Regions from separate parts of the Streptomyces sp. NPDC093018 genome, predicted to be linked through region 4. Evidence: riboswitches for the same ligand, from Rfam matches in the RefSeq annotation. Region 4 holds a riboswitch; each other region holds the start of a gene.
What was found. Region 4 has a riboswitch for cobalamin ahead of AB0N90_RS35365 (iron ABC transporter permease). Riboswitches for the same ligand answer to the same signal wherever they lie in the genome.
Positions count from the first base shown of each region.

Region 1 (7,139 bases), on a different contig from region 4:
ACTTCGGCGAGTTGTGCCTCCGTCAGCAGAGACGGGGTCAGACCCGGGACCGAGGAGGCGGTCAGCCAGAGCCGGCACATCCACTCCAGCTGGGCGGTGCGGTCGTACGCCTGGTCGAGGGTGGCGCCGTACGTGAGGGTGCCGTGGTTCTGCAGCAGGCACCCGGAGCGGTCGGCGAGGGCCCGGAGCATGTGCTCGGCCAGTTCGTCGGTGCCGTAGGCGGCGTACGGCGCGACCCGCACCGGTCCGCCGAGGGCGGCGGCCATGTAGTGGACCAGCGGCAGCTCGGGCACCAGCGTGGAGACCGCGGTGGCGTGCACGGCGTGGGTGTGGACGATCGCGCGGGCGTCGGTGGTGCGGTAGACGGCGAGATGCATGGGCAGCTCGCTGGTCGGCACCAGCGTCCCGAGCACCTGACGGCCGGTGAGGTCCACTGCGGTGATGTCGTCCGGGGTGAGCCGGTCGTAGGGCACACCCGACGGGGTGACCAGCACCACGTCCCCGACGCGCGCGGAGACATTGCCGGAGGTGCCGACGACCAGCCCGTCGGCGACGCTCCGCCGTGCCGTCGCCACCACCGCCGCCCAGGACCGAGCCGCTTCCTCGCGCACTTCTCCGCCCGTCTCCCGCAGCTTGGAGGTCATGCCCGCGATCCTGCCAGCCGCTTGTACACCAGGTGGCCGGTCGCCGCACTTCCGTCCGAACTTCCGCACCACCAAAAGGGTGTATATCCGGCCAAACGCTAAAAATCTCCACTGATTCGATGATCACCGGCCCTTGAATGAGCCCTCCTTGCCCTCCGGGCGACCTGGTCGTCCGTCACCCCCGGGGAGCCGGCCCATGGCCCGTGACCGCACCCACCTCCGCCGCCGCGCCGGTGCCCTCGCGGCGACCACCGCGGCCCTCGCCCTCACCTGCGCCGCCACCGCCGCGGCCGGCCCCCCGGACCGGATCGCGAGCCGGCCCAAGGGGCACGACGTGTCGTCCCACCAGAAGAAGGTGGACTGGCCGGCCGCACAGGCCCGCGGGGCGCACTTCACCTACGTCAAGGCGACCGAGTCCACGAGCTACCACAACCCCTATTTCCGTCAGCAGTACGACGGCGCCCGCGACGCGGGACTGATCCGCGGCGCCTACCACTTCGCGCTGCCGGACGAGTCCTCCGGCGCCGCGCAGGCCCGCTACTTCGTGGCGCACGGCGGGGGCTGGCGGGCCGACGGCTGGACGCTGCCGCCCGCGCTGGACATCGAGTACAACCCGTACAGCGCGAAGCACCCCTGCTACCGGCTGGGCTGGAAGCGCATGAAGTCGTGGATCTGGTCGTTCAGCGACGAGATGGCCCGCGAGATTGGCCGCCGTCCCGTGATCTACACCACGGCCCAGTGGTGGAAGCAGTGCACCGGCGACAGCCACGCCTTCGCCTCCCGCCACCCCCTGTGGGTCGCCCGCCACGGCACCTCGGAACCGGGCAGGCTGCCCGGCGGCTGGCAGTACTGGACCTTCTGGCAGTACGCCACCGCGGGCCGGCTGCCGGGTGACCAGAATCTCTTCAACGGCACCTCCAGCAGGCTGCGGACCTTCGCGGCGGGCTGGTGACCCAAGGGGCGTATGGGCACGTCCGGTTCGGGAAGCGGAAGCGGAGGCTCACTCCCCCGATGCGGACACCCCTGTGCCCGCCCCAGTTCATCTTCCGTTCACCCAGGTTGCCTACGTTCATCCGGACAACGACCTCGAATGATTGTCTGGGTAAATGGAAAGCTTCTCGCTGATCCTCGCGATTGTGGTGGTTACCGCACTCGCGTTTGATTTCACGAACGGTTTCCACGACACCGCGAACGCGATGGCCACCACCATCTCCACCGGCGCGATGAAGCCGAAGCTCGCGGTAGCCATGTCCGCCACCCTCAACCTGGTGGGCGCCTTCCTCTCCGTGGAGGTCGCCAACACGATCTCCAAGGGACTCGTCGACGAGAGCGGCATCCGCCCCGAGGTCATCTTCGCCGCCCTGGTCGGCGCGATCCTCTGGAACCTGCTGACCTGGCTGGTGGGCCTGCCCTCCAGTTCCTCGCACGCCCTGATGGGCGGTCTGATCGGCGCCGCCGTCGCCTCCGCCGGATTCGGCGCCGTGCACGGCGGCGTCCTGGTCACCAAGGTGCTGCTGCCCGCGGTCGCCGCGCCGGTCGTGGCGGGTGTCGCCGCCCTGGTGGCCACCCGGCTCTCCTACAAGGCCGGCACCAAGGCCGAGGGCGAGGCCACCCGCAAGGGCTTCCGCGTCGGCCAGGTCGCCTCCGCCGCGCTGGTCTCCCTCGCGCACGGCACCAACGACGCGCAGAAGACGATGGGCATCATCACCCTCGCGCTGATCGCGGGCGGCGCCATCGCCCCCGGCTCCAACCCTCCCACCTGGGTGATCCTCTCCGCGGGCCTGGCCATCGCGCTCGGCACCTACATCGGCGGCTGGCGCATCATCCGCACCATGGGCACGGGCCTGACCGATCTGGAGCCCCGTCAGGGCTTCGCCGCGCAGACCAGTGCCGCGACCGCCATCCTGGCCTCCTCCCACCTCGGCTTCTCCCTCTCCACCACGCATGTCGTCTCCGGCGCGGTGATGGGTTCGGGCCTCGGCCGCAAGGGCGGTGTGGTCCGCTGGTCCACCGCGACCCGGATGACCGTCGCCTGGGTGCTCACCCTGCCGGCCGCCGCGCTGGTCGGCGCGGGCGCCGAGGCCGTCACCGAACTCGGTGACGGGGGCACCGCCGCCGTCGCCGTCTTCCTGATCGCCGCGAGCGCCTGGATCTACAAGCTGTCCCGGCGCGAGGTCATCGACCACACCAATGTGGTCGCCGACCCGGCCGCGGAGCCCTCCGGCGTGGTGACCACCGCCATCGCCGCGGTGAGCCCCCCGCCCACGGGCGCGATCACCGAGGACCTGACGGCCACCATCCCGGCCCCCGCGCAGGCTCCGGCCGCCGAGACGTCGGCCCCCGCCGCCTCGGCCCCGCCGGCCGCCACCGTCTGACCCCGAGCCCGTTCACCAAGGAAGCATTCCCATGAAGATCGACTGGGCGTCCATCGGCTCCGTCTTCGGCGTCAGCCTCGCGTTCACCGTGGGCCTGGTGGTCCTGTTCACCCTCGGCGTCAACGGCCTCGCCCGGCGCGAGAAGGCCGCGGCCGAGGGCGGCACCGCCACGCTCGCCGTCACCGGCGCCTACGTCTGCTTCGCGGCCTGCGCGGCGGCGGTGGCGTACGGCATCCTCCTGATCGTCTCCAAGTCCTGAGCCCGGGGCCCAGGCCCCGGCAGTTCCCGAAGGCTCCCCTGCGCCGCCCGCGGCAGGGGAGCCTCTCGCGTGCCCGGACCCCCCCCTGGTGCGGGAACACCCCTCGTGGTGTGGGAATCTGCACACTCCCGCAGGTCAACGGCAAGTTGACGGCCGTTCCGAGGGCGTGGTGGACTTCCCACGCCATCTACGGCAGCAGAAGAGGAAGCCGGTGCGAATCCGGCGCGGTCCCGCCACTGTCACCGGGGAAGAACCCCCGGGTAGCCAGGAACTCTCGCCGCCGGATCACGTCGAACCAGGGCGCGGACACCCTGAGTGAGGACACATCGCCATGCTCGGCTGCCGAAGGACCAGTACCAGGACCACTGTCGCGGTGACCACGGCCGACTGAGCCGATGGCCGCCGATCGCAGTTACGCGTACGGCGCCGCCGCCGGACTTCTCGGCGACCTCCTCCTCGGCGATCCCCGCCGCGGGCATCCGGTCGCCGCGTTCGGGCGCGCGGCCGCCGCTGTCGAAGGCGCGTTGTGGCACGACCACCGCGGCTGGGGCGCTCTGCACACCACCGTGTGCGCCGGTGGCGCCGTCGCGCTCGGCGCGCTGGCCGCCCGTGCCGTACGCCCCTGCCCCGCCGCGTCCGTCGCCCTGACCGCCGCGGCCACCTGGGCCGTCGTCGGCGGCACCTCACTCGCCCGCGAGGCGCAGGCCATCGGGGCCGCCCTGACGGCCGGGGACATCGAGGCGGCCCGCGCCCGGCTGCCGCATCTGTGCGGCCGGGACCCGCAGGCGCTGGACGCCGACGGGATCGCGCGGGCCGTGGTCGAGTCGGTCGCCGAGAACACCTCCGACGCGGTCGTGGGCGCCCTGGTGTGGGGCGCGGTCGCCGGGGTGCCGGGACTGCTGGGCTTCCGGGCCGTCAACACCCTGGACGCCATGGTGGGTCACAAGTCCCTCAGGCACCGCCGCTTCGGCTGGGCGTCCGCGCGCCTGGACGACGTGGCCGGCTGGCCGGGGGCGCGGCTGACCGCCGTCCTCGCCGCCGCGGCCGGACCCGATCCGCGCGGCGCCGTACGGGCGTGGCGCGCCGACGCCCGCCGCCATCCGAGCCCCAACGCCGGTCCCGTGGAGGCCTCCTTCGCGGGCGCCCTCGGCGTGCGCCTGGGCGGCACCCTCTCCTACGGCGGTCGCGTCGAGCACCGTCCCGTACTGGGCGGCGCCACCGGACGGGCCGTACAGGTCCCCGACATCGGACGGGCCGTACGGCTCTCCCGGCGCGTCGGCCTGCTCGCGCTCGGCACCACGGTCGCCGCGCGCCTCCTCGTCAACGGACTGAAGGGACGCGGGAAATGAACGGTGGTCTCCTCGTCGCCGGCACCACCTCCGACGCCGGAAAGAGCGTCGTGACGGCCGGGATCTGCCGGTGGCTGGTGCGCCAGGGTGTGAAGGTCGCGCCGTTCAAGGCGCAGAACATGTCCCTCAACTCCTTCGTCACCCGGGAGGGCGCCGAGATCGGGCGGGCCCAGGCCATGCAGGCCCAGGCGTGCCGGATCGAGCCGACCGCGCTGATGAACCCCGTGCTGCTCAAGCCCGGCGGCGAGCAGAGCAGCCAGGTGGTGCTGCTGGGCAAGCCGGTGGGCGAGATGAGCGCGCGCGGCTACCACGGCGGGCGCCGGCAGCGGCTGCTCGGCACGGTCCTGGACTGCCTGGCCGAGCTGCGCGGGCAGTACGACGCGGTGATCTGCGAGGGCGCGGGCAGCCCGGCCGAGATCAATCTGCGCCGCACCGACATCGTCAACATGGGGATCGCGCGCGGCGCCCGGCTGCCCGTGCTCGTCGTCGGCGACATCGACCGCGGTGGCGTCTTCGCCTCCTTCTTCGGCACCCTCGCCCTGCTCTCGCCCGCGGACCAGGAGCTGGTCGCCGGGTTCCTGGTGAACAAGTTCCGCGGCGATGTCTCGCTGCTGGAACCGGGGTTGGACATGCTCAAGGGCCTCACCGGGCGGCCGGCGTACGGCGTGCTGCCGTTCCGGCACGGGCTCGGGATCGACGAGGAGGACGGCCTGCGCGTCTCCCTGCGGGGCGCGGTGCGGGAGTCGGCCGTCGCTCCCCCGCTCGGCGCGGACGTGCTGCGCGTCGCCGTGTGCGCGATCCCGCTGATGTCCAACTTCACCGATGTGGACGCGCTGGCCGCCGAACCCGGCGTCGTGGTGCGGTTCGTGGACCGCCCGGAGGAGCTGGCCGACGCCGACCTGGTCGTCGTCCCCGGCACCCGGGGCACCGTCCGGGCGCTCCGCTGGCTGCGCGAGCGCGGCCTCGCCGACGCGCTCGCCCGCAGGGCCGCCGAACACCGGCCGGTGCTCGGCATCTGCGGCGGTTTCCAGATCCTCGGCGAGCACATCGAGGACGAGGTGGAGTCGCGGGCCGGCGCCGTCCCCGGCCTCGGACTGCTGCCGGTGCGGGTGCGGTTCGCCCGCGAGAAGACCCTCACCCGCCCCACCGGCCAAGCCCTCGGCGAGCCGGTCGAGGGGTACGAGATCCACCACGGCGTCGCCGAAGTCACCGGCGGCGAAGCCTTCCTGGACGGCTGCCGGGTCGGCCAGACCTGGGGCACCCACTGGCACGGCTCACTGGAGTCGGACGGCTTCCGGCGGGCCTTTCTGCGCGAGGTGGCCGCCGCCGCGGGCCGCCGCTTCGTGCCCGCGCCGGACACCTCCTTCGCCGCGCTGCGCGAGGAGCAGCTCGACCGGCTCGGCGATCTGATCGAACAGCACGCGGACACGGACGCGCTGTGGCGGCTCATCGAGTCCGGCGCGCCGCAAGGACTGCCCTTCATCCCACCGGGAGCGCCCGCATGAGCACAGTGTTGTTGTTGTCCACCGCCGACACCGATCTGCTGGCGGCACGGGCCTGTGGCGCCGGTTATCTGATCGGCAACCCCACCCGGGTCGATGTCGCCGAGGAACTGCCGCGGCTGCTGGCGGGCGCGGACCTCGCGGTCGTACGGCTGCTCGGCGGCAAGCGCGCCTGGGAGGACGGGCTGGCCGCGCTGAAGGCGTCCGGGGTGCCCGCGGTGCTGCTGGGCGGCGAGGCGGTGCCGGACGCGGAGCTGATGGCCGACTCGACCGTGCCCGCCGGAGTGGTGGCCGAGGCGCTGCGCTATCTGGTCGAGGGCGGCCCGGACAATCTGCGCGAGCTGTCCCGGTTCCTGTCCGACACCGTGCTGCTGACCGGCGAGGGCTTCGAGGAGCCGCGCCGGATGCCGGAGTTCGGGGTGCACGGCGGGTACGAGGTACAGGACGGCCGCCCGACCGTCGGCGTGCTCTTCTACCGGGCCCATGAACTCAGCGGCAACACCGCCTTCGTGGACACCCTGTGCACGGCGATCGAGGCACAGGGCGCCAACGCCCTTCCGGTGTACTGCGGTTCGCTGCGCGGCGCGGACGCCGGGCTGTACGAGCTGCTGGGCCGGGCCGACGCGCTGGTGGCGACCGTGCTCGCGGCCGGCGGCACCCATGCCTCGGAGGCGTCGGCGGGCGGCGACGAGGAGGCCTGGGACATCGGCGCGCTGGCCGACCTCAACATCCCGGTGCTGCAAGGGCTCTGCCTCACCTCCTCGCACACCGCCTGGGACGAGTCGGACGCCGCGCTCTCCCCCATGGACGCGGCGATGCAGGTCGCCATCCCGGAGTTCGACGGCCGGCTGATCACCGTGCCGTTCTCCTTCAAGGAGCAGGGCCCCGACGAGGTCCCGGTGTACGTCGCCGACCCCGAGCGGGCCGCCCGGGTGGCCGGGATCGCGGTGCGGCACGCCCGGCTCGGATACAAGCCGAACGCCGAGAAGCGTGTCGCGCTGGTCTTCACC
Region 1 is NZ_JBFBFF010000003.1:623,825-630,963, reverse strand. It holds gene AB0N90_RS10205 (class II aldolase/adducin family protein) at 1-644, opposite strand, end outside; gene AB0N90_RS10200 (lysozyme) at 841-1,596, shown strand; gene AB0N90_RS10195 (inorganic phosphate transporter) at 1,751-3,019, shown strand; gene AB0N90_RS10190 (hypothetical protein) at 3,051-3,278, shown strand; cobalamin riboswitch at 3,432-3,575, shown strand; gene AB0N90_RS10185 (cobalamin biosynthesis protein) at 3,674-4,627, shown strand; gene AB0N90_RS10180 (cobyric acid synthase) at 4,624-6,132, shown strand; gene cobN (cobaltochelatase subunit CobN) at 6,129-7,139, shown strand, end outside.
Region 1: it holds a riboswitch for cobalamin, as region 4 does, so the genes downstream of both, AB0N90_RS10185 (cobalamin biosynthesis protein) here and AB0N90_RS35365 (iron ABC transporter permease) in region 4, are expected to answer to the same signal.

Region 2 (7,139 bases), on a different contig from region 4:
GGGTGCGCGGTGCTCAACTCCGCGCCGTACTCCTCGAAATAGCGCCGCTGGAGGGACGGCGGCCGGTACCCCTCGACGAACAGCAGCCGCAGCCCCTCGGGCAGCGACTCCTGCGCCTTGAGCAGCCGTTCGAACACACCCTCCCGCAGCCGGGCGAACGCTCCGTCCCCATCCACCTTGCGCGCGTCGACCGGCAGCCGGCCGTCACGGCGCACATCCACCAGCCGCTCACCGCACTCCCGCACGGGCACGGCGGCGACCTTCGGATCGGACATCAAGATGATCTCTGCCATGGGCCGATCGTCTCAGCCCCGCGCCGCCGGGGGGAGCAGTCCGGCCAGTCAGAGCCGCAGTGTGAGATGGCGCGGCCCCCGCAGCATCGCGTTCTGCCGGTACGGCGGCGGGTCCTCGACCAGCTCCGCCGTGCCCAGCCGGGGGAGCAGCGCGGTGAGCGCGGACTGCGCCTCCAGCCGGGCGAGCGGGGCGCCGTAGCAGAGGTGGATGCCGGAGCCGAAGCCGAGGTGCTCGTTGTCGGCGCGGGTCGGGTCGAAGCGGTCGGGATCGGTGAAGCGGCGCGGGTCGCGATTGCCCGCGGCCAGGGCCAGGAACACGGAGGAGCCGCGCGGGAGCGTGGTGCCGGCGACGTCGAAGTCGGCGAGCGGGATGCGCTCGCGCATATGCACCGGGGGTTCGAAGCGCAGCAGTTCCTCCACCGCCCGCGGCATCAGCTCGGGTTCGCGGCGCAGCCGGTCCAGCTCCTCGGGATGGCGCAGCAGGGTCAGCACCCCGTTGGTGATGAGGTTGACCGTGGTCTCGTGCCCGGCGATCAGCAACAGCACCGCCGTCTGGGCCAGTTCCTCCTGGCTGAGCCGCAACTCGGGGTCGGGCTCGGAGACGAACGCGGACAGGAGGTCGTCGCGCGGGTCGCCCCGGCGCTGCTCGGCCAGGCCCACCAGGTATCCGCCCATCTCCTGGCGGGCCCGTTCGGCCTCGTCGCGCGGTGCCGAGCTCGCGTCCGGCCGTACGTCCGCGGACGCCACCAGCGTGTCCGACCAGGCCCGGAAGAGCGGTTCGTCCTCGTGCGGCACCCCGAGCAGCCGGCAGATCACCGTGACCGGCAGCGGATAGGCGAAGTCGTCCACGACATCGACCTGCCCGCCCGACTCGAACGGCGCCAGCAGCTCCTTGGTGATGTTCTCGATCTCGGTGCGCATCCCGTCCACCCGGTGCGGCGTGTGTGGCGGGCCGAACGGCCGCATGGCCAGGTTGCGCAGCCGGTGGTGCTCCGGATCGTCCAGGCGCAGGAACGGCGGCTTGGCGGTCTCCAGGCCGCGGGTGCGGGGATCCGCGCTCATCCGCGGATCGTGCAGCAGCGCGGCGACCTCGTGATAGCCGCCGATCAGCAGGCTGCCGTCGGCCTGCGGGACGACGGCCCCGGCCTCCCGCAGCTCCGCGTACAGGGGGTAGGGGTCGGGGCGGCTGGCGTAGTCGGTGATCCTGGCCAGCAGGGTGCCGGGGTCCATGTCGGCTCCTCGGAGTGGGGGTGGGCTATACCACCGTCAGCCGGCGGTCCGGCAGATAGCCGGTCAGTGCGACCGTCGGGCCGTGCGAGAGCACCGACGGGTCCGGTACGTCGGACGGGATCGGGATCTCGGCCGCGAGCGCCCGGTCGGCGGCGCCCGGCGGGGGCGGGAACGGCGCGCCGGTCTCGATCAGATGCTGGTAGTAGTCGAGCGACTTGGCCATGTCGACGGTGACCGCGGCGGTGACCCGGCCCCGGTAGCCGTAGACCATGGCGAGCCGGCGCGCCTCCAGGGAGCCCTGCGCGATGACCACGTGGTCGGAGTAGGTGGGCACCCCCACCGATTTGATGTTGAGCCCGAACTGGGTCGACCAGAATGTCGGCAGGGCCAGGTGCGGGCGCCGCAGCGGTCCCGGGCTGACCATGTTGTGGGCGGCCACCTCGGCCTGGGTGACCGCGTTGCCCCAGTGCTCCAGGGACAGCAGCTGGTAGCCGAAGAGCGGGTGCGGGAAGCGGGAGACGTCACCGGCCACGAAGACGTCGTCGGTGACGATGCCGTACATATTGAAGGCCCGGCATCCGGCGTCACAGGCCAGCCCGCGCGGGCCCGCCGCGAGCCCGGAGTCCGCGAGCCACTCCACATTGCGCACCGCGCCGAGCGCCACCACGCACACATCCGCGTCCACCTGGTTGCCGTCGGACAGCTCCACTCCGGTGAAGGTCTTCTCGCCGAGCAGCCTGGTCACCGTCACCCCGGTGCGCAGGTCCACGCCGTGGTTGCGCTGCATGGCGGCCGCGAGCTTGGAGAGGGTGCCGCCGAGCGCGCCGACCAGGGGCGCGGGGCCGCGCTCGGTGACCGTGACCTCCAGGCCGCGCTCCCGGCAGGCCGAGGCGATCTCGGAGCCGGTGAACCCGCCGCCGATCACCAGCACCCGCCGCGGCCCCGCGTCCAGCGCCGCCGCGAGCCCCGCCGCGTCCTCGCGGGTGCGCACGGTGAACACGCCGTCCAGCGCGGCCTCCGCCGGGTTCGGCCAGGGCCGGGCGCGGGTCCCGGTGGCGATCAGCACCCGGTCGTACGGCAGTGACTCCCCGTTGTCGAGCAGCACCCGCCTGCCCAGCGTGTCCAGGCCGGTGGCCCTTACACCGAGCACCCATTCCGCCTCGGGGTCGCGGCGCATCGGCAGCCCGGTGGAGTCGGCGGGCGCGACGCCCAGCAGTACCTGCTTGGACAGCGGCGGGCGGTCGTACGGCGGATGGGGTTCGTCCCCGACGACGGTCAGGGAGCCGGTGAAACCCTGCTCGCGCAGCGCCTCCGCGGCCCGCAGCCCGGCCAGCGAGGCGCCCACGACGACGATCCGGCCGCCTGTGAGGTCATCGGGCACCGCCGCTCACCTCTTCCCCGAGGAGGATGGCCTGCACCGGGCAGGCCGCGGCGGCCTGGCGCACCCGTTCGACCTGATCGTCGGGGACGGCCGGGGCGTACAGCAGCCCTTCCTCGCCGTGCAGCCGGAACACGTCCGGCGCGAGGAACACGCACTGTGCGTAGCCCTGGCAGCGCGTGAGGTCGACAACGGTCTGCATCGCAACCACTTCCTCCTCCGCCGTACCGCCCCCTCACGTCCAGCATGGGGCGAGACCGGGGCGCGCGCACGGCCACCCGGGCGGCGGCCGGGAGCGGCGCGCCAACGCCTCGCGGGAAAACGCCGCTTGACGGATCCGGACGAACGCCGACATGTCCACGGGTCCGCGCGGAAAAAAACTGGTCCAACCAGTTGACCACTGTACGAAGCGCGTCCACCCTGATCGCCATGACTGAGGGACACATACGGCGCGAGGCGGTCTCCGACCAGCTCTTCGCCCTGTTGCGGGACAGGATTCTCGGCGGGGTGCTGCCGGCGGGCAGCGCGCTCACCGCCGAGCGGGAACTGGCGGCCGAGTTCGGGGTGAACCGGCACGCCGTACGGGAGGCCGTCAAACGCCTTCAGCAGGCCCGGCTGGTCGAGGTCAGCCATGGCGGCCGCACCCAGGTGCTGGACTGGCGGCGCACCGCCGGTCTGGAACTCGCCGTGGGCATCGCCGCCGCCGACAGCGGGCCCACCGTGCAGGACATCGCCCGCGACGCCCTGGAGATGCGGGCCTGTATCGGCGCGGACGCCGCCCGGCTGTGCGCGCTGCGCTGCTCCGCGCGGGCCGCCGCCGAGATCGCCGCGGCCGTCGAGGCGCACGCGCAGGCCGGGCCCGATCTGACGGAGCTGGACGAGACCTACATCGCCTGGTGGCGGCTGATCGTGGAGGGCTCCGGGAACATCGCCTATCTGCTGGCCTTCAACAGCCTGGTCGACGGACTGATCCCGGTCGCCGACGTGCCCGCCGACCTCGGCGCGGGCGAGATCCTCGACGTCGAGGCCCATCGGCGGCTCGCCGGGCACATCACGGCCCGCGAGGCCGGTGCGGCCGAGCTGCTGGCCCGTGAGCTGCTGACCCGCAGCGTGCCCGCCGCGCCCCGCGCCCGCAAGGGGGCACGGCGATGATCCCCACCGTGATCTACGCGATCCCGGCGTTCGTGCTGCTGGTCGTGGTGGAGGCGCTGTCGTACCGCTTCCTGCCGGACGACGACGAGCGCGGGTACGAGCTGCGCGACACCGTCACCAGCATGTCCATGGGCGCGGGCAGCCAGGTCATCGCGGTGCCGTGGAAGGTCGCGACCATCGTGGTCTACGCCGCCGCGTACACCGCCGTCCCCTGGCATCTGTCGCCGTCCTCCGGCTGGACCTGGCTGCTGCTGTTCTTCGGCGACGACCTGGCCTACTACGCCTATCACCGGGCCCATCACCGGGTACGGGTGCTGTGGGCGAGCCATGTGGTCCACCACTCCAGCCTGCGCTACAACCTCTCCACCGCGCTGCGCCAGACCTGGACGCCGATGACCGGCCTGCCGTTCTGGCTGCCGCTGGCGCTGCTCGGGGTGCCGCCGTGGATGATCCTGGTCGAGCAGGCGGTCAGCCTCGTCTACCAGTTCTTCCTGCACACCGAGCGGGTGGACAAGCTGTGGCGCCCGGTGGAGTGGTTCTTCAACACGCCCTCGCACCACCGGGTCCACCACGGCTCCAACCAGGTCTACCTGGACCGCAATTACGGCGGCATCCTCATCATCTGGGACCGGCTCTTCCGCACCTTCGAACCGGAGGGGGAGCGGGTGGTGTACGGGCTGACGAAGAACATCGACAGCTACAACCTGGTGCGGGTGGCCTTCCACGAGTACGCGGCGGCCTGGCGCGACGTCCGGGCGGCGGTACGGTGGCGGGACCGGGCCGGGTATGTGTTCGGGCCGCCGGGATGGTCACCCCGCGTCGGCCGATGAGATGATGATGATCAAGTCGAGCCGGAAGTTCGGGGGGTAGCAGTGGCCGGATCGGTCCCGTGCCGTGTCGTCGTGTGCCGTGACTGCTGCTGCGGCAGCCCGAAGGTGACCGGCGTCGACCACGCGGCGCAGACCGCCCGGCTGGAGGCGGCGGTACCCCTGCGGATCTCCGACTGCCTCGACGTGTGCGACCAGGCCAACGTCATCGTCGTACAGCCCTCCGCCACCGGCCGCGCCGCCGGTGGCCGGCCGGTCTGGCTGGGGCTCGTCAACGACCCGGAGGCGACCGAGGACATCATCACCTGGGTACGGTCCGGCGGGCCGGGCGTGGCACCACTGCCGGAGATCCTCGGGCTGTACGCCTTCACACCACCGGGACGCCCGGCCAACCCCTGAGCCCCAAGGGCCGCGGAATCAGCCGGAGTTCTAGTCCGTCTTCACCAATTACCCCTAGAATGAACACCGTTCGCACAACAACCGCATAAGTGCGTGACTGGGGGAAGCCGGTGGGAATCCGGCGCTGACCTGCAACCGTGTGCGGCCGTGGGCCGCGAGTCGGGCTGCCCGGCACGTGCTGGAACCGCTTCCCACTGTCATGGTCCGCAGCGCGAAGCCGAGAGCCATGCCCGGAGCACCGGGTCCGGCCCGTCCACCGGTCCGCGCGAGCGGCGGTGCCCGGAGCCGCCCGGGTGCGCCTCGCTCGCCCGGCGACGAGGCCGCGGGCCGCCCGCCCAGGAAGGCTCAGCTCTTGCACGGCACCTTCGCACGCCGCACCCTGATCACCGCGACCGCCCTCGGCATGGCCCTCGTCGCCGCGCCGGCGACCGCCCACGCCCAGAGCGCACCGGGCACGAACGCCCCGGTCAGAGTGACGCTCACCGTCCAGGGACCGGACGGGACCCTCTTCAAGGGGAAGATCAGAACCCGCGGTCACGACGTCACCACCGCGACCGGCGGCACGCACACCTGCGACGGCACCAACGGCGGCGCCAACCCCTCCGCCGTGCCGACGCCCACCGCGGCCCTCGACGACGCCGCCCACCGGCGGCACTTCAGCTGGGACGGCGCCTGGTACGCGTCGTTCGACGACTACTCCGTCGACATCATCAAGAACGTCAGCGGCGGCGCCTCCGCCTACTGGAACATCTCCGTCAACGGCACGCCCACCCCGGTGGGCGGCTGCCAGTTCAAGCTGAACGCCGGAGACACCGTGGCGTTCACCTGGACGGCGTTCTGATCCGGCCCGCTCCTCACCGGCCGGGGAACGGACGCGCCTCGGCCGGTGCGACCGGCTCCCCGGCCCGCACCCCGTGCAGGACATGGGCCAGCACCTCCGCCCCGCGCACCACCCGTGGCCCCGGCCGGTTGTAGTACGACGGCCCGTCCAGCACCCAGACCCGACCGGACCGTACGGCGGGCAGCTCCGGCCAGCCCGGCAGCTTCGTGAGCAACTCGGCCTCACGCAGGGTGCGTTCGGGCGGGAAGCCGCACGGCAGGACGAGCAGCACGTCCGGCCGCGCGGCGCGCACCGCCGACCACTCCACCGGTTCCGTGTGCTCGCCGGGCGAGGCGAGGAGCGGTTCGCCCCCGGCGGCGGTGATCTGCTCCGGCACCCAGTGTCCGGCCGGCCACAGCGGGTCGAGCCATTCGATCGCCGCCACCCGGGGCCGGCCGAGACCGGCGACCGCGCCCCTTAACCGGTCGAGCCGGTCCCGCAGTTCGGCCCGGCGGCGCAGCGCGCGCTCACGCACGCCCAGCAGTTCGCCGACGGTGACCAGGCAGTCCAGTACGTCGTCCAGCGTGCGCGGTTCCAGGCTGAGCACCCGGGTGTCCGCGTCGAGCAGCCGTACGGCCCGGCTGACCCGCTCGTACGACACCGCGCACACGGCGCACAGGTCCTGGGTGAGCACCACATCGGGCCGCAGCGCCGCCAGCGCCTCGGTGTCGAGCGTGTACAGGGACGACCCCGAGTGCGCCGACCCGCCGACGGCATCGGAGATCTCCCGGCTGGTCAGCACGTCCTGGTCCAGCTCCGCCCCGGTCACCACCGGCACCGCCGCCACCTCCCGGGGCGGCCAGTCACATTCGTGCGTACGCCCGACCAGGCTCGCGGAGAGACCGAGCGCGGCGACGATATCGGTCGCGGCAGGAAGAAGGGAGACGATCCGCATGCGCTGAGCCTATGCCGGGCGTGCTTGCGGTGGCGCCGAAAGGAGGGCGGCGGTCCGGGCGGCTCGGGGCGGGGGCCGACCAGGG
Region 2 is NZ_JBFBFF010000018.1:59,952-67,090, forward strand. It holds gene AB0N90_RS30865 (M15 family metallopeptidase) at 1-293, opposite strand, end outside; gene AB0N90_RS30870 (cytochrome P450) at 342-1,523, opposite strand; gene AB0N90_RS30875 (FAD-dependent oxidoreductase) at 1,549-2,904, opposite strand; gene AB0N90_RS30880 (ferredoxin) at 2,894-3,103, opposite strand; gene AB0N90_RS30885 (GntR family transcriptional regulator) at 3,331-4,053, shown strand; gene AB0N90_RS30890 (sterol desaturase family protein) at 4,050-4,883, shown strand; gene AB0N90_RS30895 (hypothetical protein) at 4,926-5,279, shown strand; cobalamin riboswitch at 5,330-5,470, shown strand; gene AB0N90_RS30900 (DUF4430 domain-containing protein) at 5,632-6,120, shown strand; gene AB0N90_RS30905 (cobalamin-binding protein) at 6,134-7,054, opposite strand.
Region 2: it holds a riboswitch for cobalamin, as region 4 does, so the genes downstream of both, AB0N90_RS30900 (DUF4430 domain-containing protein) here and AB0N90_RS35365 (iron ABC transporter permease) in region 4, are expected to answer to the same signal.

Region 3 (7,139 bases), on a different contig from region 4:
CCGGGCCAAGTGAGGGGGTAGTAGGTGGGGTTGAGCTGGGCGGGGTCGTAGCCGAGATCGCTGAACAGCAGCACGGCCGAGAGCACTCCGCTGCCCGCGACGCACCACTCCGGCAGGCCCCAGGGGTCGGGCCGGTAGGCGGTGCGGGTGACACGCCGGCCGCCGAGCCGCAGGCCCGCCACGCACAGGGCGGCCCCGCAGGTCATCGCGGGCAGCCCGAGGAGGGTGGGCGCGGTGGCGTCGAGGAGTCCGTACGCCCCGGCGCACAGACCGCACATGCCGAGCAGCATCAGCGCGCCGGTGATCCGGCGGGAGCGGCGGGTGGCGCTGCCCGCCCGGCCGTAACCGCGGCAGTCCATGGCGGCGGCCAGCCGCAGGGAGCGTTCCAGGGCGTCCTCCAGGACCGGGACCGCGATGGCGCGCAGCGCCTTGACGCCCTTGGCCCGGCCGGCCCGCAACCGCCGTGCGCGGGCGACGCGTTGGACGCTCTGCACCAGCTGGGGCGCCACGCTGATCGCGACGGTGACGGCCACGCCCAGCTCGTACAGGGCGCCCGGCAGGACGCGCAGGGCGCGCTTGGGGTTGGCGAGGGTGTTGGCGGCGCCGACGCAGGCCAGCATGCAGGCGAGGCGCAGCCCGTCGGTGGCGGAGGACAGCAGGGCCTCCAGGGAGACCGGTCCGCCGATCCGGATGCCCGCGTACCAGTCGGGGGTGGGCAGGTGCGGCAGGGAGAAGAGGAAGTGGTCGTGCGGGGTGATGCCGGTGGCGAACACGGCCCGGAAGACGACGCGGATCGCGACCACCGACAGGGCGAGGTAGAGGTAGTAGACGAAGCCGCGGGCCCAGGGCGCCTCGGTGCGGCGGGCGGTGACGACGTAGCCGAGGACGGCGAGCACCAGGAGCAGCAGCAGCGGGTTGTCGGTGCGGCTGACCGCGGTGGCCAGGGCGAGCGCCCACACCCACCAGGCCATGGGGTGCAGGGTGCGGGGCAGCCGCCGGCCGCCGCGATCCGGTGCCGCCGCGGCGGCGGGTGCCTCGACGGCCGTACGGGACACGGCGGTCACCCGGAGCGGCGGCGCCGGTGTGCCGCGTAGGCCGCCGCGCCGCCGATCAGGACGACCAGACCGGCGCCCGTGACCACGGGGACGATCGAGCCGGCGTCGTGCCGGGCCTCGGCGGCGGGGGCGGCGTCGACCACCCGGGTGCCGCTGCTCGGGGACGGGGGCGGGGTCGCCGGGGCGCTCGTGGTGGTGCTCGGCGACGGCGACGGGCTCGCGCTCTTGCTGGGCTTCGGCTCGGGCTTCGGCTTCGCCGACGGCGGGGCGGAGGGGGCGGGCTGCTTCTCCGGGGCCGGTCCTGTGTTCACGCCGGGCGGCAGCTCGGGGGCCCTGCTGGTGGAGGCGGGCTTGCCCGCGTCGCCCTGCGGCGCGGTGTTGTGGGCGCGCAGCTGGTCGGGGGTGACCTTCGGGCGGCCCTCGGTGCCCTGGATGTTCGTGCCGCCGAACTCCCACAGGTCGACGCTGCCGGGCTTGGGCTTGTAGAGCATCGCGCCGAGCTGGCTGTACGTCCAGTCGGTGGCGCCGGGATCGGCGTGCCAGTACGACCAGTACGCGGAGGCGGGCGGGGTGAGCACGCAGTCGTCCTGGGCGGGGGTCGGGTACTGCCGGCCGTGCTGGTAACCGCTGTAGCCGATGCGGCAGATGAAGGCGGGGCCGTCGTGCCCGGTGCCGGTGGTGCTCCAGCCGCCCTGGTTGAGCAGCTCGTACCCGGTGGTCGGGGTGGTGCCGCAGGAGCGCAGGATCGGGCCGCCCCAGTGGCTGAGATCGACGGCGAGCACGGCGCCCGAGGTGGTGGTGCAGCGGCCCATCGGCTGGGGGGCGGCGGCGGCCGGGGTGGCGGCCTGGACGACGGCCGCGGCGCCGAGGCCGAGGGCGGCCAGGGCCCGTATCGGGCGGGCCGCCGCCCTCATCGTCCGCTCCCGGTGCCGGTGCGGCGGCGGGCGACGACCACCGTGCGCCAGCCGGCGAGCATCAGCAGCACGGCGATCGCGGCGAGGGCACCGGCCTGGACGCCGGTGGCGGCGAGGATGCCGCCACCGCCGCTCGCGTCGGCCCCGCCGGTGCTTCCGGTGCCGCCGGTGTCTGCGGTGTCTCCGGTGGTGACGATGTCCGGGGCGCTGCCGCTGGGGCTCGGGGTGGGCTGGGGGGAGGTGCCGGTCAGGCTGCGCTCAAGGGTGCCGAAGGAGATGCCGGTGGCGCCGCCGACGGCCTGGGTGGAGGCGCGCAGATCGGAGCGGCGGTCACCGCCCTTGGCCACCGCGAACCCGCCGTCGCCGTTCTGCTGGGAGGCGAGGAACTTACGGGCCTTGGCGAGCTGCTCGGCGTACTTCGGCGCGTCCAGCGACAGTCCCTGTACGGCGAGGGCCGCCGAGTTGACGGAGTCGCCCGCGGTGCCGGGGAAGCCGCCGTCGGCCAGCTGCCGGGAGGCGAGCCAGCTCAGCGCCTTGTCGACGGCCTTGTCCGCCTTGGCGCCGCCCGCGAGGTCGAGGGCCATGGCGGCGATGGCGGTGGAGTCCACGTCGGAGTCCTTCGTGGACGGGATCAGGCTGGGCCAGGCGCCGCTGCTCTCCTGGAGGCTCTCCAGGTAGGCGATCGGCCGCTGGGCCGCTGTGGTGTCGCCCGCGCGCAACTGGGCCATGACGGCGAGGGACTGGGCGAAGACGGAGGGCGCGTAGGTGTAGGCGCCCGCGGCCGCGCAGGAGCGGTCGCTGCCGGTGCTGGCCTTGGCGCAGACGGCCTGGTCGAGGGCGGCGATGAGGTCGTGTCCTGTGAAGTGCCGGGGGTCGCGTCCGACGGCCTCGGCGAGCAGGGCGGTCTTGCCGATGGACCCGGCCGCCGCGTACGAGGTGCCGACGTTCGTCCAGTCGTCCACCGTGCGGCCCGCGCCGTCCTTGCCCCGGTGGTCGAGGAAGTCCACGATGCCGCGCAGCCTGGCGTTGTCCAGGCCGGTGGCGGCGAGCGCGTAGGCGCCGTCGATGGTGAGGCCGAAGTCGGCGCGGCCGGATGTGGTGCCGTCGCCGTAGTACTGGCCCTGCTTGAGGTTGGCCGCCTTGGTGAGGTAGGCGACGCCCTTCTTCAGATCGGGGCCGGTGCCCGGGGCGGGGGCGGGGGTGGTCGGGGTGCCGCTCGGGGAGGTCGGCGGCGGGGTGGGCTCGGTGGTCTTGGTGGTGAGGGTGACGAGGCTGGTGCCGGTTCCGGCGAGGACGGCGGGCGAGGTCGCGTAGACGGCCGGGTCGGTGGCGCCTTCCTCGAAGCCGAAGCCGCCGCCGTCGAGCTGCTGCCGGGACAGCCAGCCGACGGCCGCGGCCGCACGGGTGGTGTCGCCGAGGGCGGCCAGTGCCTGGGCGGCGTACGCGGTGGCGTTGACGGATCCGGTGGTCGAGCCGGTGTAGCCGGGGAAGGCGCCGTCCGCGCGCTGGGCGCCGCCGAGGTAGGTGCGGGCGGCGGTCACCGCGTCCTCGTGGCCGCCCGCCCGGTGCAGTACCAGGGCGATCAGTCCGGTGGTGGCGGGGTCCGGGTCGCAGTACTCGCCGGAGCGGATGAGGATGCTGGTGAAGCTGCCGTCCTTGCACTGGAGTTGGGTGAGGCGGTCGACCGTCGCGGCCGGGGGTGTCACCCCGGCCCGCAGCAGCGCGAGGACCGCGAGGGCCTGGCCCTCGGCGTAGGAGGAGGCGCGGAAGTCGCCCTTGGCGGTGCAGCCGGGGGTGGCCTCGCCGGACTCCGGGCCCGCCGCGCACACCTGGCCGGTGAGGGCGGCGAGCAGATCGTGGCCGCCGAAGGCGCGCGGGTCGCGGCCGGTGCTCTCGGCGAGGAGGGCGAGCCGGGCGACGGCGGTGGCGTCGGGGGCCTGGTCGGTGCCGTTCGGGTAGGCGAAGTCCGCGGTGTGGGCGGCGAGATAGTCGGTGACCTTGTCGAGCGTGGCGCTCTTGCCGTTCGCGGCGGCCAGCGCGAACGCGGTGTCGGCGGTCAGCGAGTAGTCCGGGGTGGTGGCGCCGTCGTCCACGATCCGCTCACCGTCGGTGAGTTGACCGGTGAGCCAGGTGGCGGCGGCCTTCGTGTCGATCTTGCCCGGGGCGCCGGTGGGCTCGCCGGGGCCGGGCCCGGAGGGGTCGCCGCCGCGTACGTCGTCGGGGGTGAAGGTGGGCTTGCCGGTGGAGCCCTGGACATCGGTGCCGCCGTAGACCCAGGCGTCGACGTCGCCGTCCTTCAGCTTGCGGTCCATGGCGCCGTACGGGCTGTAGGTCCAGTCGCTCTGGCCCGGGGAGGCGATCCAGTACGACCAGTACGCCGTGGCGGGCGGGGTCAGGACGCAGGACTCCTTGTCCGATGTCGGGTACTGCGTACCGGAGTCGAAGGAGCCGTACCCGATGCGGCAGATGAAGGCGGGGCCGTCGTGCTGGGTGCCGGCGGTGCTGAACCCGGCGTCGTGCAGCAGGTCGTAGCCGGTGGTGGGGGTGAGGTCGCAGCCCTCTTCCACCGGGCCGCCGAAGGGCCCGAAGTCCACGGCGACCAGTGCGCCCTTGGTCGCGGTGCAGCCGCCGGTGCCGTCCGCCGTCGCGGGTGTGATCGTGATCGTGAGGAAGGCCATGCAGGCCGCGAGCAGGGTGCACAGGGCCGCCGCCAGGGCCGCCACGCGGGGCGGGACCGCCCTCGCCCGCTCGTCTCTTCGCTGCCCGGTCCCCACCACGGCCCCCTCGGTCGGCCGGCGCGGGCACGGGCGTGGCAGAGGGGCCCCGGGAGCACGGTAGGAGCCCGGAAGCCGGTCGCACCACGCCGCAGTCCACGACGGCGTCTGTTGCAGATGTCACGCTCCAGGCAGTCCGGCTCGCCCGGGACGGTGCCGGGCCTACGGTTGCGGGTCAGCGCCGGAATTCGACCGGCTTCCCCTGGAACTCATTGCGTATCAGCCGGATTTGAGCACGCTTCACCGAATGCGTCAAGAGCGGTGGGAGGTGTGGCCGTCGGGTGAAGGGCGGGCGCTGGCGGGCGGGTTGGCCGTCGGGTACCGTCTCGGTCTGCCGAATGGGGGAACCCGGTGGGAGTCCGGGGCTGACGCGCAGCGGTATGGGACGGCGGGGCCGTTCCGAGCCCGAATGCCCAGGCGGCGCAGCACTTTTGGAAGCCGGTCCACGCGTTCCGGACGGCGGCCAGCGCTCGCTGCTCCGCCGGTTCGACGGGCCGTGGCACCGGGCCGGGTCGGCGTCCTCCATCCAAGGAGCAGGCCATGATCCGTCCGCTGTCCCTCCGCCGACCCGCGCTCGTGGCAGCCGCCGCGCTCGGCGCGTTCACCCTCGCCACCCTGCCCGCCGCGGCCACGTCCTCCCCGGCGCAGATCACCACGTCGAAAACGAACGGCGTCGGCTACCTCAAGTCCCTTCAGGCCGCGGACGGTTCGTACGCCGGGTCGGGGCTGTCCAACGAGTGGGCGTTCAGCGCGCTCGCCTCGGCCGGGACCGCCGCGGTGGATGTGACACCCGGGGGTGACACGAGCAAGAACGCGAGAACCGTCTACCGGAATCTGCTCTCGACCGCCGCCTGGCTGTCCGCGTCCCCCGTCGTCACGGACTACGAGCGTGCGGTGCTGAACGCCTACGCGGCGGGCATCGATCCGGCCCGGGTGTCCGCCTCGCGGGATCTGATCGCCGACATCTACGGCTACTGGCAGACCTCGGAGAACGGCTACTTCGGCCCGTCGGCCAACTTCAACGGCACCGTGTTCGCCGCGCTCGCCCTGAACGGCGCGAAGACGCAGTCCGGGCAGGCGCGGATACCGGCGGCACTGCGTGACTCCGTCGTCGCCCGGATCCGGGCCAACCAGCACAACGACGGCGGCTGGAACTACGGCAAGGCCGAGGGGGATGCGAGCCAGCTCGCCGCCACCAGCGACATCGACATGACCGGTGCCGCGATGGCCGCGCTGTGCACGTCCGGGGTGCCGAACACCGACAGCGGCATCGTCCGGGCCAAGGCGTTCCTGAAGAGCAAGCTGGTGGCGAACAGCGGTGCCTTCAACGCCATGTTCGGTGTGAACTCCGACTCCAACGGCTGGGCGGTGTCCGGTCTCAACGCGTGCGGCATCAATCCGCAGACCGGTGACTTCCTCACCTCGGCCGGGAAGACCCCGGTGGACTTCCTGATCGCGCAGCAGTTCAACCCCGGCGGCGGCTTCCGGTACCAGCCGGGTGACACCTCGCCGACGGCGTACTCCTCGATCGACGCCCTGCGCGCGGTGGCCGGCGGCGGCTTCACCGCGGCACCGCCCGCGCCCACGACGCCGGGCGCCCCGCAGTGGGTGGGCCAGAGCTCGTTCACCTCCGGTACGGCGACGAAGCTGGCGCTCAGCGTGGACGACGGGGCGGGCAACCTGAAGGTGTGCTCCGTGGCACTCACGCCGACCGGCACGACGACCACGTTGGGCGCCGTCCTCGACGCCGCCCAGAGCGCGGCCACTCCGTCCGGCTGCGTCACGGACCTCACCCCGGCCTCCGGCTCCGGCACCGTCACCACCCTCAACGGCAAGGCGAACAGCGGCTCCAGCACCTGGAAGACCAGCATCGACGGCTCGGCCTTCACCACCGCCACCCGCGACATGACGATCGGGGTCGGTGACACGATCGCGGTGCGGTGGGGGGTGTGACGGGGGGCAGTGCCTGAGAGGCGGTGCCTAGGAGTGGTGCTCTGCGAGGCGGGCGCTCGAAGGGGGCGCTCGCCGCGAGGCGTTCGGCATGGCGCGCTCACCCCGGGGAGCACTCAGCGGCCGATGCCGGAGGCGCCAGATCATCCGGCGCATCGCACACCGGATCCGACACCGGGCGCCCGGGGCACGGCGCGCGGAGTCAGCGCGGGCCACCGGCTATCCGGCACTCGCCCCCGCCGCGCCGTCCTGAAGGAGATTCGGGACGCGGCGCCCGCCGCACGGCAAGGGCAGCGGCCACTCGGCGCAGCAGAGTGCGGAGCGGCGTGGTCGCCCGACCGGCGCATCGGTACGGCACGCGCCTCCTACCACTCACCCCGAGACCCAATGCACGCGGCACACGGCGGACGAGGATCGGCGTGAAGCAGCTCGTCCAGCTCGCCATG
Region 3 is NZ_JBFBFF010000018.1:67,255-74,393, reverse strand. It holds gene AB0N90_RS30925 (CbiQ family ECF transporter T component) at 1-1,064, opposite strand, end outside; gene AB0N90_RS30920 (hypothetical protein) at 1,061-1,969, opposite strand; gene AB0N90_RS30915 (prenyltransferase/squalene oxidase repeat-containing protein) at 1,966-4,647, opposite strand; cobalamin riboswitch at 4,856-4,986, opposite strand; cobalamin riboswitch at 5,050-5,179, shown strand; gene AB0N90_RS30910 (hypothetical protein) at 5,284-6,696, shown strand.
Region 3: it holds a riboswitch for cobalamin, as region 4 does, so the genes downstream of both, AB0N90_RS30910 (hypothetical protein) here and AB0N90_RS35365 (iron ABC transporter permease) in region 4, are expected to answer to the same signal.

Region 4 (7,139 bases):
AGCTGGGTGCCATGCAGTCGCGGGCCACGGACAGCAGCTCGGGCAGGACGGGCTTTTCGTAGCCGAGTTGGCGCATCGAGCGTACGGCTCGGCGGAGTATGCGGCGCAGGACGTAGCCGCGGCCCTCGTTGCCGGGGGAGGTGTCGTCGGAAAGGAGCATCAGGGCGGTGCGGACGTGGTCCGCGATCACCCGCAGGCGTACGTCTGCCTCGGCGTCCGCGCCGTATCGGACACCGGCCAGCGCGGCGGCGCGGTCGAGTACCGGGCGGGTCTCGTCGATCTCGTAGAGGTTGTCGACGCCCTGGAGCAGGGTGGCCATGCGCTCCAGGCCCATGCCGGTGTCGATGTTGCGGCGGGGGAGCTCGCCGAGGATGGGGTAGCCCGACTTGCCGGAGCCTTCGCCGCGCTCGTACTGCATGAAGACGAGGTTCCAGAATTCCATGTACCGGTCCTCGTCGACGGCCGGGCCGCCCTCGGGGCCGAGTGCCGGACCGCGGTCGTAGTACAGCTCCGAGCAGGGACCGCACGGACCCGGTACGCCCATGGACCAGAAGTTGTCCTCGTCGCCCCGCGTAACGATCCTCTCGTCGGGCAGGCCGGCGATCCGCCGCCAAAGAGCGCGGGACTCGGCGTCGGTATGGTGCACGGTCACCCAGATGCGGTCCGGGTCCAGGCCGTAACCCCCCTCCGCCACCGCCGAGACGGACAACTCCCAGGCGAAGGCGATGGCCTCCTCCTTGAAGTAGTCCCCGAAGGAGAAGTTGCCGTTCATCTGGAAGAAGGATCCGTGCCGGGTGGTGCGGCCGACCTCCTCGATGTCCAGGGTGCGCACGCACTTCTGCACGCTCGTCGCCCGCGGCCACGGGGCCGCTGCCTCTCCCGTCAGGTAGGGCTTGAAGGGGACCATGCCCGCGTTGACGAAGAGCAGCGTCGGGTCCGGTGTGGGCAGCGGGGCGCTGGGTACGACGGTGTGACCGCGCTCGGCGAAGAAGTCGAGGAATCGGCGGCGGATCTCGGCGGTACGCACAGGGGTCTCCGGGTGGCTACAGGGGCTGGGCAGCCAGAGTTCGGGCGGGATGGCGGGGGCCGAGGAAGACCGCGATGCCGTGCCCGTCGGGGGAGGGATGGGTGGCCTGGGTCCAGCCCTGGTGGCGGTAGAAGGCCATGGCCTCGGCCGACCGGAGGGAGGTGAGCAGCCAGGCGCGGCCGCCGGGGGCGTCCTCGGTCACGGCGCGCAGGAGGCCGGCCGCGATCCCGGTGCCGCGGGCGGTGGGACGGACCGCTAGCTCGTCCACCTCGCGGGCACCGCACAACCACGCCTCGGTACGGCCCGGTCCGAGACCCGAGGCCGCCTGTGGATGGCAACGGTCGGCAGGGAAGGGGGTGGGCGTGACCCAGGCGGTGGCGAAGCCCACGACCTCCTCGCCCTGGAAGGCGAGTGCCGCGGTGAACCCCGGCCGCCGTACGTCCGAACCGAGCCGTGCGGCGAACGCGTCCGCCCTTCCCCCGTCCTCGTTCCAGGGTGGTGCGCAGAACGCGTCGGCGTAGACGGAGCGCAGGTCCGCGCCGTGGGACCGGAGCTCGTCGGGTGCGGCGGGACGGATGTCCATCACGCCGCCACCGCTCCGGCCGCGACCGGGTGCAGGGCCGCGTACTCCAGCGGGGCCGAGGGGTCGATCGACACGTCCAGCGGAGCCGGCTCGGCCCCAGCTCGTACGAGGAGATCGCCGACGGCGGCGATCATCGCGCCGTTGTCCGTGCACAGCCTCAGCGGCGGTACCCGCAGGGCGATACCGGCCGCCCGGCAGCGCTCCTCGGCCAGTGACCGCACCCGCGAGTTCGCGGCGACCCCGCCGACGACGACCAGCGTGCCGACCCCATGCTCCCGGCAGGCGGCCACGGCTTTGCGGGTCAGGACGTCGGCGACCGCCTCCTGGAGGGACGCGGCCCCGTCGTGCACGGGCAGCTCGCGCCCGGTGTGGGACTCGGCCCAGCGCGCCGCCGCCGTCTTCAGCCCCGAGAAGGAGAAGTCGTACGAGCCCGGGAACGGGCGAGGGAAGGGAACGGCACGGGGATCGCCCTCCCGCGCGGCACGGTCGATGGCCGGGCCACCGGGATACGGCAGCCCGAAAACCCGCGCCACCTTGTCGAAGCACTCCCCGGCGGCGTCGTCGAGGGTGTCGCCGAGGTGGGCGATCGGGTCGCGGGCCAGGTCGCGCACGAGGAGCAGCGAGGTGTGGCCGCCGGAGACGATCAGCACCATGCACGGGTCGGGCAGCGGGCCGTGCTCAAGGGTGTCGGCGGCGACATGACCGGCCAGGTGATGTACGCCGTAGAGCGGGACGCCCAGTGCGTAGGCGATGCCCTTCGCGCCCGCGAGGCCCACTTGAAGCGCGCCGGACAGGCCCGGACCCGTCGTCACGGCGACCGCCCCGATGTCGGAGAGCCGAAGCCCGGCCCGCTCCAGTGCCTCACGCACCACCGGGCGCAGCGCATGCAGATGGGCGCGGGACGCGATCTCGGGCACCACTCCGCCGAAACGGGCGTGCTCGTCCATGCTCGACGCCACGGCGTGCCCGAGCAGCCGCCCGTCCCGGACGATCCCCGCACCGGTCTCGTCACACGACGACTCGATCCCGAGCACGATCGGAGAGCCCATGCTCTCCCCTTCCTGCGATGAATGAGTTATTGCGAACAGTGTGCAATAAGATCCCTCCGGATGTGAACCCGGGCTCGGCCGCATGGCTGATCACTTAGTAGAGTGCGCCCCTGACACTCCCCTGAACTCCGAGGTAGCCAGCAGTGACCCCCGCCCGACAAGGCCCGCCTTCCGTCATCACCGTCGTCGGGATCGGAGCCGATGGCTGGCGGGGCCTGGCCGAGCCCTCCCGCGTGGAACTGCGCCGGGCCGAGGTCCTCGTCGGGGGCCCGCGCCAGCTGGATCTGCTGCCCCCCGAGTGCGCCGGTGAGCGCGTCGGGTGGCCGTCTCCACTGCGCCCCGCCGTCCCCCGGCTGCTCGCCGCTCATGCGGGCCGCCGTATCGCCGTTCTGGCCAGCGGCGATCCGATGTTCTACGGAATCGGGCGCGCGCTCGCCGAGGAGACCGACGCACTGCGCGTTCTGCCGCACCCCTCATCCGTGTCCCACGCCGCCGCCCGGCTGGGCTGGCCGCTGGAGGACGTCGAGGTCGTCACACTGGTGGGCCGTCCCCTCGCCCGCCTCGCCGCAGCCCTCCACGACGGCCGGCGCCTCCTTGTCCTCAGTGCCGGCGCCACCACTCCCGACGAGGTCGCCGCGCTGCTCGGTGACCGCGGCTACGGACCGAGCCGGATGCGGGTGCTTGAACAACTCGGCGGGGACCGGGAGCGTACGACCGCCGAGCTGACGGCCGACGACTGGGCGCGGACGAAGCGGCCGTGTGACCCGCTCAACATCGTGGCCGTCGAATGCCGGCGGGCACCGGACGCCGTGCGACTGGGCGCGGGGCCGGGGCTGCCGGACGAGGCGTACGAGCACGACGGGCAGCTCACCAAGAAGCACGTCCGTGCCGCCACACTCGGCGCGCTCGCCCCCGCTCCGGGAGAACTCCTGTGGGACATCGGCGGCGGGTCGGGCTCGATCGCCATCGAGTGGATGCGTACCCACCCGTCGTGCCGGGCCGTCACCGTGGAACGCGACCCGGTACGAGCCGAGCGCATCCTCCGCAACGCGGAGCGACTCGGCGTGCCCGGACTCCGGGTCGTGGGCGGTGCCGCCCCCGCGGCGCTGGCCGAACTCCCACGGCCCGACGCCGTGTTCGTCGGCGGCGGGCTCACCGCCCCTGGCCTCCTCGACACCTGCTGGACGGCCCTGCCCCGCGGCGGAAGACTCGTCGCGAACACCGTCACCCTGGAATCCGAGGCACTGCTCGCCGACGCCTACCGCCGTCACGGAGGCGAGCTGGTGCGGCTCGCGGTGGCGCACGCCGTGCCCGTGGGCGGCTTCACCGGCTGGCGGCAGGCCATGCCGGTCACCCAGTGGGCCGTACAGAAGACCGACAACCCCTCACCAGGAGCTGACAGATGACCGTGTACTTCATCGGCGCCGGCCCCGGCGCCGCCGACCTGATCACGGTGCGCGGCGCCCGGACGCTCGCCGCCTGCCAGGTCTGCCTGTACGCGGGCAGCCTCGTCCCCCGCGAACTGCTGGCCGAATGCCCGCCGGACGCCCGCCTGGTGGACACCGCCCGGCTCGACCTGGACGAGATCACCGCCGAGTTGCTCCGCGCCCACGAGGAGGGGCACGACGTGGCCCGCCTCCATTCCGGCGATCCTTCCGTGTTCAGCGCGGTCGCCGAACAGATGCGGCGGCTGGACGCGGCCGGGGTCCCCTACGAGGTCGTCCCCGGTGTCCCCGCCTTCGCCGCCGCGGCCGCCTCCCTCAAGCGGGAACTGACCGTGCCCACCGTCGGCCAGACCGTCATCCTCACCCGCGTCGCCAACCGCGCCACCGCCATGCCGGAGGGCGAGGACCTGGCCACGCTCGGCCGCAGCGGCGCGCTGATCGTGCTGCACCTGGCCGCCAAGTACGTGGACCGTGTGGTGGAGGAACTCCGCCCGCACTACGGCGCCGACTGCCCCGCCGCGGTCGTCGCCTACGCCTCCCGCCCGAACGAGCTGATCATCCGGGGCACCCTGGACGAGATCGCCCAGAAGATGAAGGACGCGGACGTCCTGCGCACCGCGGTGATCATGGTAGGGCGGACGCTGGGGGCGGAGCAGTTCCGCGACAGCCACCTGTACTCGCCCGAACGCGAGCGGCATCTGTGCTGAACAGAGCCGCGGGAGCCGTTTGTTAGGCTCCCCTCGCCTCCCGCGGGGGAAGTCCGGTGAGAGTCCGGCGCTGACCCGCAACGGTGTGCACGACGGCCGGTCCGACGGCCGTCGTGCGAGCCCGATCGCCTGCGGGGGCGGATCGACCCGTTGACTGCTCGCCGCGGACTGCGAGAAGGGGGCCGGGCCGCCTGATCGGCCGCCCGGGCCGCTCCTGCTCGACGTCCAGCAGGCGGCCCGTGTGAAGGACGACTCTCCCGTGAGCCGAAGTACGGCCCCCAGCCGCATACCCGTGCCGCCGCTCAGCATGGCCCTGGCGCTGCTGCTCCTGCTGTCCCTCGTCGGCGGTGTCGGGCTCGGCGCCGCCGGGGTCGGCTGGACCGAGGCGCTGCGCTTCCTGTGGGCCGGACTCACCGGCAGCACCGTGCACGCGCGTGACGAAGCCGCGTACACCATCGTCTGGGAGCTCCGGCTGCCCCGGGTGCTGCTCGGCGCCGTGGTCGGAGCCGGGCTCGCGGCCGTCGGAGTGGCTGTGCAGGCGATGGTCCGCAACGCGCTGGCCGACCCCTTCGTGCTCGGCATCTCCTCCGGCGCGGCGGTGGGCGCCAACGCCGTGATCCTCCTCGGAGCGTTCGCCGGTCTCGGGGTGTGGGCGCTGTCCGCGTCGGCGTTCGCCTCGGCACTCGCCGCCATGGCGCTGGTGTACGCCGTGGCCCGTTCACCGCGGGGCCTGACGCCGCTGCGCCTGATCCTCACCGGCACGGCGCTGGCGTACGGATTCGAGGCCGTCACCACGGTCATGGTGTTCGGCGCGGCCCGGGGCGAGGCGGCCCGGTCGGCGATGATGTGGCTGCTGGGTAGCCTGGGCGGCGCCACCTGGGCCCAACTGCCGCTCGCCGCGGTGACCGTCGCGGCGGGATGGGCCTGGCTGCGGTGGCGGGCCGAACCGCTCAACGCGCTCGCCATGGGGGACGAGACCGCGGCCGCGCTCGGCGTCGGACCGGCTCGGCTGCGCCGGGAGCTGTTCGTCGTCACCGCCGCCGTGACGGGGACGGTGGTGGCGGTCAGCGGGGCCATCGGGTTCGTCGGACTGATGGTGCCGCACGTCGTACGGATGCTGGTCGGCGCCGACCACCGCCGTGTGCTGGCGGTCGCCCCGCTCGCGGGAGCCGTACTGCTGGTGTGGGCGGACCTGCTGTCCCGGCTGCTGTTCGCGCCCGCCGAACTACCGGTCGGAGTGATCACCGCGATGGTCGGTGTGCCCGCGTTCCTGCTCCTGATGCGGCGGGCCGGCTATGCGTTCGGAGGCCGCTGAGCATGCGACTCGACATCGATGACGTGACGATCGAGGCGGCCGGGACCCGCCTGGTCGAGCACATCGCCCTCACCGTGGACAGCGGGGCGTTCGTCGGACTCGTGGGCCCGAACGGCAGCGGCAAGTCGACCTTGCTGCGCTCCCTGTACCGGGCGCTGCGCCCGGCCGGGGGAGTGGTGCGGCTGGACGGCCGCGATCTGCACGCCATGGACGCGCGGGCCGCCGCCCGGGCCCTGGCCGCGCTGCCGCAGGAGTCCTCCGCCGAGTTCGACTTCACCGTCGCCGAGGTCGTCGCCATGGGACGGCTGCCGCACCAGGGCCGTACGGCCGCCTCGGACCGGGAGATCTGCGCCGGGGCGATGGAGCGCACCGGCGTCGCCCACCTCGCCGACCGCGGGTTCCTCAGCCTGTCCGGCGGTGAGAAGCAGCGGGTCCTCATCGCCCGGGCCCTGGCCCAGCAACCGAGGATTCTGGTCCTCGACGAACCCACCAACCACCTCGACATCGCCCACCAGTTGGACATCCTGTCCCTGGTCCGAGCCAGCGGCCTGACTGTGCTGGCCGCCCTCCACGACCTCAACCTGGCGGCGGCTCACTGCGATGTCCTCTACGTCCTCGACGGCGGCCGGATCGTTGCCTGCGGACCGCCCCGTGACGTCCTCGAACCCCCGCTGCTGGCGAAGGTGTTCGGCGTCCGGGCCCACGCCGTCCGGCACCCCGAGACGGATGCCGTGCAGCTCCTGTTCGACCTGCTCCCGCCCACCATCTGAAGGACGACCATGCGCAAGCAGCTTCTCGCCACCGCCCTCTGTCTCGCCGCGACCGCCACGGGATGCGGCGCGACGGTGGAACGGGCCAAGGACGCAAAACCCTCGTCCTCGGTCACCCTCACCAACTGCGGTCGTCAGGTGACCTACGACAAGGTTCCCGAGAGGGTCGTCACCAACGACGTCGGCATCACGGAGCTGATGTTCGCCCTGGGCCTGGAGGACCGCATGGCCGGTTTCGCCATG
Region 4 is NZ_JBFBFF010000025.1:76,392-83,530, reverse strand. It holds gene alaS (alanine--tRNA ligase) at 1-1,027, opposite strand, end outside; gene AB0N90_RS35385 (GNAT family N-acetyltransferase) at 1,044-1,610, opposite strand; gene tsaD (tRNA (adenosine(37)-N6)-threonylcarbamoyltransferase complex transferase subunit TsaD) at 1,610-2,659, opposite strand; gene cbiE (precorrin-6y C5,15-methyltransferase (decarboxylating) subunit CbiE) at 2,803-4,065, shown strand; gene cobM (precorrin-4 C(11)-methyltransferase) at 4,062-4,811, shown strand; cobalamin riboswitch at 4,828-4,963, shown strand; gene AB0N90_RS35365 (iron ABC transporter permease) at 5,119-6,126, shown strand; gene AB0N90_RS35360 (ABC transporter ATP-binding protein) at 6,129-6,896, shown strand; gene AB0N90_RS35355 (ABC transporter substrate-binding protein) at 6,906-7,139, shown strand, end outside.